Variovorax paradoxus: one gene and its partner. Each later gene encodes a partner of the first gene's protein in a complex. Links are inferred from orthologs where the notes say so. Each region holds a gene or a part of one and is shown in the gene's direction. Other genes may lie near its edges. The genes, in order: QFZ42_RS02800 and smc.

What was found.
Region 2: the proteins of QFZ42_RS02800 (region 1) and smc are in contact, whole or in part, in a crystal structure (PDB 3ZGX), measured with the Bacillus subtilis proteins. The link is inferred for Variovorax paradoxus from one-to-one orthologs.

Annotation. Positions count from the first base shown.
Region 1 is NZ_JAUSXG010000001.1:584,953-590,542, reverse strand. Bases 1,568-4,333 are described here. They hold QFZ42_RS02800 (segregation and condensation protein A), read left to right. Parts: upstream 1,568-2,415; coding sequence 2,416-3,252; downstream 3,253-4,333. Other genes in these bases: nadB (L-aspartate oxidase), read left to right, coding at 3,282-4,333; QFZ42_RS02805 (DUF3460 family protein), read left to right, coding at 2,139-2,345; QFZ42_RS02810 (outer membrane protein assembly factor BamE), read right to left, coding at 1,596-2,069; QFZ42_RS02815 (SulP family inorganic anion transporter), read left to right, coding at 1,568-1,599. Also shown: more of QFZ42_RS02815, read left to right, coding at 1-1,567; more of nadB, read left to right, coding at 4,334-4,865; panB (3-methyl-2-oxobutanoate hydroxymethyltransferase), read left to right, coding at 4,945-5,590. UniProt on the Bacillus subtilis protein: Participates in chromosomal partition during cell division. May act via the formation of a condensin-like complex containing Smc and ScpB that pull DNA away from mid-cell into both cell halves.
Region 2 is NZ_JAUSXG010000001.1:2,230,115-2,237,049, forward strand. What follows is about bases 788-4,898. They hold smc (chromosome segregation protein SMC), read left to right. Parts: upstream 788-1,182; coding sequence 1,183-4,698; downstream 4,699-4,898. Other genes in these bases: QFZ42_RS10460 (hypothetical protein), read right to left, coding at 788-1,069; QFZ42_RS10470 (cell division protein ZipA C-terminal FtsZ-binding domain-containing protein), read left to right, coding at 4,711-4,898. In the rest of the region: QFZ42_RS10455 (helix-turn-helix domain-containing protein), read right to left, coding at 1-251; more of QFZ42_RS10460, read right to left, coding at 311-787; more of QFZ42_RS10470, read left to right, coding at 4,899-5,817; NAD-dependent DNA ligase LigA, read left to right, coding at 5,840-6,935. UniProt on the Bacillus subtilis protein: Required for chromosome condensation and partitioning.

The DNA of each region.
Region 1 (5,590 bases):
GGCGCCACGGTCGGCATCGTGGCGTTGCCGCTGGCCATGGCTTTCGCCATCGCCTCCGGGCTCAAGCCCGAAGCGGGTATCTGGACGGCGATCATCGCGGGCTTCCTGATTTCGCTCCTGGGCGGCTCGGCGGTGCAGATCGGCGGGCCGGCGGGCGCCTTCATCGTGATCGTCTACGGCATCGTCGAACGCTACGGCCTCGCGAATCTGCTGATATCGACCGCCTGCGCCGGCGTGCTGCTGTTCGCAGCGGGGCTGTTCGGGCTCGGCCGGCTGGTGCGCTTCGTGCCGCTGTCGATCGTGGTCGGGTTCACCAACGGCATCGCGGTGCTCATCCTGCTGTCGCAGCTCAAGGACCTGCTGGGGCTCACGGTCGCCAAGATGCCGGCCGATGTGTTCTCGCAGCTGCATGCCATGGCGCTGCAGATCGGCACCTTCAACCCCTATGCCTTCGCGTTGGGGCTGGCCTGCCTGGCCGGCCTCGCGATCTGGCCGATGCTGCTGCGGGGCGAATCGAAGGTGGGCCTTGCGGTGCAGCGGCTGGCAGGACGCATCGCGCGAACCCGCGCGGTGCAGGTGGGCGCGCGCCTGCCGGGCCCCATCGTCGCGCTGGTCACGCTCACGCTGGTGTCGTGGGGCTTCGACCTGCCGGTGGAAACCATCGGCACGCGCTTCGGCGGCATTCCCGATGGCTTGCCGACCTTCGCGCTGCCCGATTTCTCGTGGGAAACGGTCAAGCAGCTGGTCACGCCGACGCTGACCATCGCGCTGCTCGGCGCCATCGAGTCGCTGCTGTGCGCCCGCGTGGCCGACCAGCTCAGCGGCCAGCCGCGCCACGACCCGAACCAGGAGCTGATGGCGCAAGGCATCGCCAACCTGGTGGCGCCGTTCTTCGGCGGCATGCCGGCCACCGGCACCATCGCGCGCACCGTGACCAACATCCGCTCCGGCGGCAACTCGCCGATTGCGGGCATCGTGCATGCGCTCACGCTGCTGATCGTGGTGCTGCTGGCTGCGCCGCTCGCGCGCCATGTGCCGCTCGCGGTGCTGGCGGGCATTCTCGTGTTCGTGGGCCTGAACATGGGCGAATGGCGCGAGTTCACCCCGGGGCAGCTGCGGCACTTCAGCCGCCATTACCGGCTGCTGATGCTCGGCACCTTCTTTCTCACGGTCGTGTTCGACCTGACGGTGGCGGTGCAGGTGGGCATCGTGCTCGCCTGCGCCCTCTTCATCCGCCGCATGAGCGGGCTTTTCAGCGTCGAACTGGTCACCATGCAGCCGCCGGTGCTCACCTACCGGCTCTACGGGGCGCTGTTCTTCGGGGCGGCGGCCAAGCTGGACGAAGCGGTGAACGCGGCCGAAAGCGCGCCGCGCGGCATGACGCTGGTGCTCGACGCCACGCACCTGATCTACCTGGACGCCACCGGCGTCGACGCGCTGCGTCAGCTGCACCGTGCGGTGCTGGCGCGCGACGGGCTGCTGCGCCTGGAGTCGCTGCAGCCACAGCCGCTCGAGGTGATCGTTCGCTCGGGGTTTGCCGATGAGCTGACGAGCGGCCGGCCGCATGCGGCGGAAGGCCAGGAACCCTCCGGGCCCTAGTTCGCCTCGGTGGCCCGGTCCGGCGAAGAGCCGCTGCGCACCACGCGCTGGTCGTCGTTCAGCGTGGCGGTGAACACCATGGGCGAATTCGGCGGCTGCACCCAGCGCCACTCCCACTCGGTTTCGCGCTTGAGCACGTAGGGCGTGACCTTCGCGGGCTTGCCGAGCAGCTTGCGCAGGTCTTCCATCATCATGCCGGGCTGCACCCTGGCGAAGTTCTCGGGCGTGAGCACCTGGCGCAGCGCGCTCATCTTGCCGTCGGCACCGATGGTGATCATGTAGTTCTTCTGGCCTTGGGGCTGGCGGTTGTACTCGAACACGCGGCCGTTGGGCGCGTCCCAGATGTTCTCGGGCTGGCCGAATTTGGCGCGCACGTCGGCCTCGGTCGAGACGCCTTCCTCCAGCTCGCCAATGCGCTGCGGATCGCATCCAGAAAGCCCCATCACCGCCGCCAATAACGCCGTTGCCATGCCGATCTGCCACTGTTGTCGTCGCTTCATTCCATCCCCGGTAAAATTCGCGCTACAAAGGTCCAGTCTATGTCCATCTTCCGCCGCCCCCACTACACCTCCGAGATCACCAGCTTCATCGAGGAGATGAAAGAAAAGAAGCCGACGCTGGAAGCCGAACAGCGCGCCGGCCGGGCCCTGCTTTGGGACAAACACCTCGACCGCAGCCTGCTCGAGGAATACAGCGAAGCCCGCGTACCGCAGCAGCCGTACGTCTACCAGACCCAAAGCAAGTAATGGTGCCCTTCCGGCATCCGTCGCTCGTCCCCATCGCGCCCGCAGCTATTGAAACGATAGCAAGCGCCCGATGAAGGACAGCGAGGACAACGGCACGCTCGTGGCCAGCATGCCCGAGGTGGTCGACCAGGTCGCGCTCGCCAGACTGTATGGCGAGCCGTTGTTCGCGATGCCGAAGGACCTGTACATCCCGCCCGAGGCGCTGCAGGTCTTTCTCGAGGCCTTCGAAGGCCCGCTGGACCTGCTGCTCTACCTCATCCGGAAGCAGAACTTCAACATCCTCGACATCCCGATGGCGGGGCTCACGCGGCAGTACCTGAGCTACGTCGACGAGATCCGCCAGACCAACCTGGAACTCGCGGCCGAGTACCTGCTGATGGCCGCGATGCTGATCGAGATCAAGTCTCGCATGCTGCTGCCGCCCAAGAAGGTGGCGGAAGGCGAGGAAGCCGAAGACCCGCGCGCGGAGCTGGTGCGCCGGCTGCTCGAATACGAGCAGACCAAGCTGCAGGCCGCCTCCATCAGCGCCATGCCGACCTACGGGCGCGACTTCTGGAAGGGGCAGGTCTATATCGAGCAATCGCTCAAGCCTCGCTTCCCCGACGTGAACGTGGTCGAGCTGCGCGACGCGTGGGCCGACATCATGAAGCGCGCCAAGCTCGTGCAGCACCACAAGATTTCGCGCGAGGAACTCAACGTGCGCGAGCACATGAGCATCGTGCTGCGGCATCTGCAGGGGCAGCGCTTCGTGGAGTTCGAGAAGCTGTTCGACGTGTCGCGCGGTGCGCCGGTGCTGATCGTCACCTTCATCGCGATGCTCGAGCTCGCGAAGGAAACGCTGATCGACATCACGCAGGCCGAGGCCTTCGCGCCCATCTACGTCCGCCTGGCGTACTCGCCGGCCTGACTTACCGGCTTTCGCCCTTGAATTCCGCCGTGCGCGACTTCGACGTTCTCATCGTCGGCAGCGGCCTTGCAGGCCTCTCGGCGGCATTGCACCTGGCGCCCACGCACCGCGTGGCGGTGCTGACCAAGCGCGCGCTCAACGACGGCTCGAGCGCCTGGGCGCAGGGCGGCATTGCCGCCGTGCTGGCGGCGGGCGACAGCTTCGACGCCCACGTGGAAGACACGCTGGTGGCCGGCGCCGGGCTCTGCGACCCCGAGGCCACGCGTTTCGTCGTCGAGCATGCGCCCGAAGCCATCGACTGGCTGCGCGAACTCGGCGTGCCTTTTTCTTCCGAAGCCGACGGCGAGCTGCACCTGACGCGCGAAGGCGGCCACAGCCAGCGCCGCATCGTGCACGTGACCGACGCCACCGGCGCGGCCGTGCAGCAGACATTGATCGAGCGCGTGCGCCGCACGCCGAACATCGCGCTGTTCGAGCACCACACGCTGGTCGACCTGATCACCGGACCCAAGCTGGGGCTGGACGATCCGGCCTGCCTGGGCCTGTACGCGCTGGACGACAAAACCGACGAGGTGCTGAGCTTCCGTGCCCCACACACCATCCTGGCAACGGGCGGCGCGGGCAAGGTCTACCTCTACACGACCAACCCCGACACCGCCACGGGTGACGGCATCGCGGCGGCCTGGCGCGCAGGTTGCCGGGTGTCGAACATGGAGTTCATCCAGTTCCACCCCACCTGCCTGTACCACCCGCACGCGAAATCTTTCCTGATCAGCGAGGCGGTGCGCGGCGAAGGCGGGCTGCTCAAGTTGCCGGAATCGGCGGGAGGCACCCGCTTCATGCCGGCGCACGACGAACGCGCGGAACTCGCGCCGCGCGACGTGGTGGCGCGCGCCATCGACTTCGAAATGAAGAAGCACGGGCTCGACTGCGTCTACCTGGACATTTCGCACCAGAGCCCGGCGTTCCTGAAGGAACACTTCCCCAACATCCTCGCGCGCTGCGCCGAGCTGGGCATCGACATCACGCAGGAGCCCATCCCCGTCGTGCCGGCCGCGCACTACACCTGCGGCGGCGTGCTGAGCGATCTGGCGGGCCGCACCGACGTGCCGGGCCTCTACGCCATCGGCGAAACCGCCTGCACCGGCCTGCATGGCGCGAATCGGCTCGCGAGCAACTCGCTGGTCGAGTGCATGGTGTTCGCGCGCGCCGCGGCCGGCGCGATTGCGGCGGCCCCGGGACGCACTGGCATCGCGTTGCCGCCCTGGGACGACAGCCGTGTGACCGATGCCGACGAGGCCGTGGTCATCTCCCACAACTGGGACGAGCTGCGCCGCTTCATGTGGGACTACGTGGGCATCGTGCGCACCAACAAGCGGCTGGAGCGCGCGAGCCATCGCATTGCGCTGCTACAGGCCGAGATCCACGAGTTCTACGCCCACTTCCACGTCACGCGCGACCTGCTGGAACTGCGCAACCTGGTGCAGGTGGCCGAACTCATCGTTCGCTCGGCGCAGGCCCGGCACGAAAGCCGCGGGCTGCACTTCAGCCGGGACTATCCTTCGCTTGCCGAGCCCACCACGCCGACGGTACTGGCGCCGCCGGCCCGCTGACCGCCAGCCCCACCCGCCTTCAGGTTCTTATTCACTCAAGGATGCCCGGCCACCGACGCCCGCAGGGAGAAACCCAACCATGTCGAACACCACCGCAACCCCATCTTCCGAGACTCCGGCGGCCGCCACGCCCTACGGCACGCTGCCCCCGGCGTCGCCGCTCGCCTCGCGCAAGCCCGTGAGCCTGCCGCGCCTGGCCGACATGCATGCGCGCGGCGAAAAGATCTCGATGCTCACCGCCTACGACGCCACCTTCGCAGCCATGGCCGACGCGGCGGGCGTCGATTGCCTCCTGGTCGGCGATTCGCTCGGCATGGTCTGCCAGGGCCTGAACAGCACGGTGGGCGTGAGCCTGGACACCATGCGCTATCACACCGACAGCGTCTCGCGGGGCCTGCGCCGCGTGCAGGGCACGGCCTGGCTGATTGCCGACCTGCCCTTTGGCAGCTACCAGGAGTCGCGCGAACAGGCATTGCGCAGCGCCACGGTGCTGATGCAGGCCGGCGCGCACATGGTCAAGCTCGAAGGCGGCGGCTGGACCACCGAGACGGTGCGCTTCCTGGTCGAGCGCGGCATTCCGGTCTGCGCGCACCTGGGCCTCACGCCGCAGACCGTGCATGCACTGGGCGGGTACCGCGTGCAGGGCAAGGGCGATGCAGCCGGCACGCTCCTGAAGCAGCAGGCGCATGCGCTGCAGGACGCGGGCGCCGCGATGCTGGTGCTCG
Region 2 (6,935 bases), 1.6 Mb from region 1 along the record:
CGGGTGGCAACGGGGCGGTAATCAGGATCGGTGGCCGCGCTTTCGCCAAAGCCCTTGGGCGCAAGCTGCAGTTCGAGGCCGATGGCATCGACCAGCGCCAGCAGCGACGAAAGCTGCGGGTTGCCCTTCAGGCTCAGCGCATTGCGCACCGAACGCTCGGTCAGGCCGGAGCGCTGTGCAATTTCCGCATTGGAAAGGCCGGCAGCATCGCGCCGGGCCGTGAGGGCGGTGATGAGTTCCTGTTTGGTCACGGAAACATATTACCGCAAAGCGCTATTTGGGAAATTTATTTCCTCGAAGCGACCATTGCCTATCTGGGTATCAGGGTGAAGAAGGGCATGACCACGCCCATGACCCAGTTCTGCCCGAAATCGAGCGCAGCGCGCCGGTATTTTTCGTCGGCCTGGGCTGCCAGCAGGTCGAGCCGGGCCACCACCTTCGACAACTCGCGGTCGGCCACGAGGTTGCGGCCGCGCTCGCTGATTTCGGTCGCCAGCAACAGGGGCTGGCCGTCCGGACCGGTCTTCGACGAGATCAGCCAGAGCGATATTTCAAAGTTGCGCGCCGCCCGGTAGCTGTTCTCGGCGTTGACGCCGTCGAGCATCGTCTGGTCCCAGGTGTCGCCGTTGGCCTGCTTGAGCATCGAAGCCCAGCCGACAACCAGCGCGGCAACCCGGTCGCCTTGGTAGCCCTGGGGGCTGGCGTCGAACGCCAGGCGGATTGCATCAATGCCGGTGGCGCCGCGCAACTCGGGCAAGGCGGGGCCGGTCAGCACCGCATCCCAGGTGCGCTGGATGGCCGCGTCGATGCTTGCCGCGGATTTGCGCCATTCGCGCGGGTTGCGCCGGTACAGCGTGGTTTGCACGCGCCGGATCGATTGCAGGTTGTCGCGCAGGGAAAGGTTGGCAATGCGGTTGGCGCTGGATTGCAGCCATTCCTGGTTGGCATAAGGTTCGGCGCGTTCGGTGGAACGCACGGCCGCGCAACCGCCGAGGCCCAGCAGGGAAGCCGCTCCGGCCAGCAGGTAACCGCGGCGCGCGGTGAAGGGTAAAACCAGGGATTCGCTCATGCCCTGACGTTATCATCCACGGCTGGGGCGGCGGCCTGCTTCAAGCGGCAGGCCCGTGCAATTTTCCTTACAAATCAATACCTTGGCGCTATGCCAAGGCAGGCCGACAAGTCGTGCGTCTCAATTCCATCAAGCTTTCAGGCTTCAAGTCGTTCGCCGAACCGACCAACTTCCTGCTGCCCGGCCAACTGGTCGGCGTTGTCGGGCCCAACGGTTGTGGCAAGTCGAACATCATGGATGCGGTGCGCTGGGTGCTGGGCGAATCGCGCGCGTCGGAGCTGCGCGGCGAGTCGATGCAGGACGTGATCTTCAACGGCACGACCACGCGCAAGCAGGCCAGCCGTTCGAGCGTGGAACTGGTGTTCGACAACGCCGACCACCGCGCGGGCGGCCAGTGGAACCAGTTCGGCGAAATTGCCGTGCGGCGCGTGCTCACGCGCGACGGCACCAGCAGCTACTACATCAACAACCAGCCGGTGCGCCGCCGCGACGTGCAGGACGTGTTCCTGGGCACGGGCCTCGGACCGCGCGCCTACGCCATCATCGGGCAGGGCACGATCAGCCGGATCATCGAATCCAAGCCCGAGGAACTGCGCTTGTTCCTCGAAGAGGCGGCGGGCGTCTCGAAGTACAAGGAGCGCCGGCGCGAAACCGAGAACCGCTTGGGCGACACGCGGGAGAACCTCACGCGCGTCGAAGACATTCTTCGCGAACTGAACGCGAACCTCGAAAAGCTCGAGAAGCAGGCCGAGGTGGCCGCGCGCTACAACACGCTGCAGGGCGACGCGACGAAGAAGCAGCACCAGCTGTGGTTCCTGAAGCGCAGCGAAAGCGACGCCGACCAGGCCAAGATCAAGACCGACTCCGAAAAGGCGATCAACGACCTCGAGTCGCGCACGGCCGACCTGCGCCACATCGAAGCCGAACTCGAAACCGTGCGGCAAGCCCACTACGCGGCCGGCGACCAGGTCAACCAGGCCCAGGGCAAGCTCTACGAAGCCAGCGCCGAGGTCGGCCGGCTCGAAGGCGAGATCCGTTTCGTGGTCGAAGGACGCCAGCGCGTGGAGCAGCGGCTCGTTCAATTGCGCGAGCAGATGGGCCAATGGGGCCGCCGCCGCGAAGAAGCCGAGGCAGAAATCGAAACCCTGGCCGGCCAGGGCGTCGATGCCGAAGAGCAGGCCGTCATGCTGGCCGCGCAACTCGAAGAGCACGACGCGCGCATGCCCGAACTGGAAGAAGCGCAGCAGCGCGCCCAGGACGAAGCCAATGCGCAGCGGGCCGCCGTGGTGCAGATTCAGCAGCAGATCCAGGTGCTGGCCGCCGACCAGCGCAACATCGAAGACCAGAGCCGGCAGCTCACGCAGCGCGGCGAACGCCTGCGTGCCGATCAGAACGCGCTGGCCGCACCCGACGAAGCGCGACTGCAGTCGATGCAGGAAGAGCATGCGGCCGCTCAGGACGCCGCCAGCGAAGCCGACGCCCGCCTGCACGAACTGCAGGAATCGGTGCCGCAGCTCGACGACGACCGCCGGACAAAGCAGCAGGCCGTCAATACCGAGAGCGCCCGGCACGCCGAGCTTTCGGCGCGGCTCGAAGCGCTGCGCGCCTTGCAGGAAAAGGTCAAGACCGACGGCAAGCTCGCGCCCTGGCTCGCCAAGCACGGCCTCGAAGGCATGCAGGGCCTGTGGAGCCGCATTCATATCGAGCAGGGCTGGGAAAACGCGCTCGAATCGGCGCTGCGCGAGCGCCTGGGGGCGCTCGAAGTCAGCCGGCTCGACATGGTGCGCGCCTTCGGCAACGACGCGCCGCCTGCCAAGCTGGCGTTCTACAGCCCGCCTGCGGCCGGGGTTTCGCAAGACACCGGCACGCTGCCCCGCCTGTCGAGCCTGCTGCGCCTGAACGATGCGGGCTTGCAAGCCCTGCTGACCGATTGGCTCCACGGCTGCTACACGGCCCAGAGTTTCGAAGAAGCCCTTGCGCAGCGCGCAACACTGAAGCCGGGCGAAGTCATCTACGTGCAGAGCGGCCATGCCGTGTTCTCGCACAGCGTGAATTTCTACGCCCCCGATTCCGAGCAGGCCGGCCTGTTGGCGCGCCAGCAGGAAATGGAAAACCTCGAGCGCCAATTGCGCGCCCAGACGCTCATCAGCGAAGAAGCGCGCACCGCGCTGGTCCGTGCCGAGGCGGCCTACGCCGACGCCGCGCAGCGCCTTGTGGCGGCACGCCGCGAAGCGGCGGAGACGCAATCCCGCGCGCATGAATTGCAGGTCGAAACGCTGCGCATGACGCAGTTGGCCGAGCAGACCCGCGCGCGCAGCGAGCAATTGGCCGGCGACCTGGCCGAGGTCGATGCGCAGCTCGAGGAACTGCAGGAAAAGCGCATGGCCGCCGAAGGCCGCTTCGAAGAGCTCGACATGCAGCTTGCCGACAGCCAGGAGCGCCACGCGCAGCTCGACGAACGCGTGATCGAGGCCGGCCGTGCATTGACCGCCAGCCGCGAGCAGCACCGCAGCCTCGAGCGGCAGGCGCAGGAAGCCACGTTCTCGCAGCGCACGCTCGAAGCCCGTCGCGGCGAGTTGAACCGGGCCATCGAAACCGCGTCGCAGCAGGTGGTGGCGTTGACCGACGAAGACGAGCGCGCCAGAACCGAGCTTGGCCGCTTGTCCGATGCCGCAGCCCAAGCCGGGCTGCAGGATGCATTGGCACTCAAGCTCGAACGCGAAACCGCCCTGGGCGCGGCGCGCAGCCAATACGACGACCTCACGCTGAAGCTGCGCGCCAGCGACGAGCGCCGCTTGCAGCTCGAGCGCGAGCTCGATCCGCTGCGCCAGCGCATCACCGAATTCCAGCTCAAGGAACAGGCCGCACGCTTGGGCGTCGAGCAGTACCAGCAGCTGCTCGACGATGCCGGTGCCGACCTCGAGGCCATTGCCCAGTCGATCGAAACCGACAAGGTGCGCCTCACGGGCCTGCAAAGCGAAATCGACCGCCTGAACCGCGAAGTGGTCGCACTGGGCGCCGTCAATCTGGCCGCGCTCGACGAACTCGCCATCGCCAGCGAGCGCAAGACTTTTCTCGATGCGCAGTCGGCCGACCTGAACGAGGCCATCGGCACGCTCGAAGATGCCATCCGCAAGATCGACGGCGAAACGCGCGAACTTCTTGGCGGCACGTTCAAGATCGTCAACGAGCACTTCAGCCGCATGTTCCCCGAGCTCTTCGGTGGCGGCAATGCGCGGCTCGTGATGACGGGCGACGAAATCCTCGACGCGGGCGTGCAGGTGCTGGCGCAACCGCCCGGCAAGAAGAACCAGACCATTCACCTGCTTTCGGGCGGCGAGAAGGCGCTCACCGCCATCGCGCTGGTGTTCGCGATCTTCCAGCTCAACCCTGCGCCTTTCTGTCTGCTCGACGAGGTCGACGCGCCGCTGGACGACGCCAACACCGAACGCTATGCCAAACTCGTGACCGCCATGAGCCGCGAAACCCAGTTCCTCTTCATCAGCCACAACAAGATCGCCATGGAAATGGCCGAACAGCTGATCGGCGTCACCATGCAGGAGCAGGGCGTCTCGCGCATCGTCGCGGTCGACATGGAAGCGGCCGCCTCCATGGTCGAAGCTGCGTAAGCCGAGCAGCGCATGAGCAATCTCACTCTCGCCCTGGCCATCCTCGGCGGCCTCGTTCTCGCGGCCGTCGTGGCCTACAACACCGTCACCTCGCGCCGCAATGCGCCGCGGCAGCCCGATGCGGCCGGCGGCGATTTTTCGAATGCCGACCGTTCGCCGTCTTCCTTGGCCGACGGTGCGGAGCCGATGCTGCACGTCGACCCGCATCAGACGGCGCCGGGCCATGAACGCCACGAGCCCCTGTTCGATCCCGATCTGCCGGCGCCCGGCGCCAGTCCATTGCCGACCGCCGAACGGCGCGGCGGGCTCGATCCGCTCATCGACGTGATTGCACCGGTCTCGCTGGACGGGCTGGCCTCGGGCGACGCGGCGATTGCGGCCATGCCGTCGACCCGCCGCGCGGGCAGCAAGCCCGTGGCCATCGAAGGCTTGAACGAGCACACCGGCCAGTGGGAGCCGCCTGTGCCGGGCCAGCGCTACAGCGCGTTCCAGGTGGGCGTGCAACTGGCCAACCGCACCGGCGCGCTCAACGAGATCGAGTATTCCGAGTTCGTCGTGAAGGCGCAGGCTTTTGCGGATGCCGTCAACGGCGCGCTCGAATTTCCCGAGATGCTCGACGAAGTGGCGCGCGCCCGCGAACTCGACCAGTTCGCCAGCGCGCACGATGCCCAGCTGGGCTTTGTGCTGCGCGCGCTGCACGCGGCCTGGAGCCCCGGCTACGTGCAGCAGAACGCGGCCCGGCTGGGCTTCGTGGCCGGCATCATTCCGGGCCGCATGGTGCTGCCGACCAGCGAAGCGGGACTGCCGCCGATCCTCGGGCTCTCGTTCGACACCCAGGCGGCGCTGGCCGACGATCCCGCGCAATCGGCCATCCGTGAACTCAGCCTGAGCCTGGACGTGCCGCAGGTCGATCGCGCCGAGCAGCCGTTCAGCCGCATGCGCGAAGCCGCCGCCACGCTGGCGCGCGAGATGGACGGCGTGGTGACCGACAGCGACGGACAGCTGCTGCGCGAAGAAACCATGGATGTGATCGGCGCCGACCTCGAGCAGCTCTACGACACGCTCGAATCGCGCGACCTGGCCGCCGGTTCGCCGCTGGCGCGTCGCCTCTTCAGCTAGTCCGATTTCTTCGGGAGACACCATGACAACGCGCGACGAAGCGGCACGCGAAGCCGCCGCACTGAGCGAACTGCTCCACAAGCACTCCCATCTCTATTACGTGCTCGACGCGCCGGAGCTGCCTGACGCCGAGTACGACAAGCTGTTTCAGCGGCTGCAGGCCATAGAGGCCGAGTTCCCCGATCTCCGCACGCCCGATTCACCCACGCAGCGCGTGGGCGGCAAAGTGCTCGACGGCTTCGTCAAGGTGCGCCACAAGGTGCCGATGCTGTCGATCCGCACCGAGACCGACATCACGCCCGGCGGCGCCAGCGCCTTCGACGCGCGCGTGCGCAAGGAGCTCGGCCTGGCCGAAGACGGGCCGCAAGTCGAGTACGTCTGCGAGCTCAAGTTCGACGGCTTGGCCATGAATCTGCGCTACGAGAACGGCGTGCTGGTGCAGGCCGCCACGCGCGGCGACGGTGAGGTGGGGGAAGAGGTCACGCAGAACATCCGCACGGTGCGCGATATTCCGCTGCGGCTCAAAGGCAAGGCGCCGCCCGTGGTCGAAGTGCGCGGCGAGGTCTACATGAAGCGGGCAGACTTCGACGCACTCAACGAGCGCCAGCGCGAGAAGATCGCGGCCGGCCAGAAGAACGAGAAGGTGTTCGTCAACCCGCGCAATGCAGCGGCCGGCGCGGTGCGCCAACTCGACCCGGCGATTGCCGCGGCGCGCCCGCTGAGCTTTTTTGCCTACGGCCTCGGCGAGGTCACGCCGGCGAGCGAAGGCGGACCCGACTTTCCGACCCAGTTCGATTGGCTGCAGCAGTTCCACGCGTGGGGATTTCCGGTTGCCACGCAAACTGCGCGCGCAAAGGGCGCGATCGAGTTGATCGCTTTCCACGAGAACATCGGTCGCCAGCGCGACGCCTTGCCCTACGACATCGACGGCGTGGTCTACAAGGTCGACAGCATCGAGTTGCAGCGGCAGCTCGGTTTCGTTTCGCGCGAGCCGCGCTGGGCGGTGGCGCACAAGTACCCTGCGCAGGAGCAATTCACCGAGGTGCTCGGCATCGAGGTGCAGGTGGGCCGCACCGGCAAGCTCACGCCGGTGGCCAAGCTTGCGCCGGTGTTTGTCG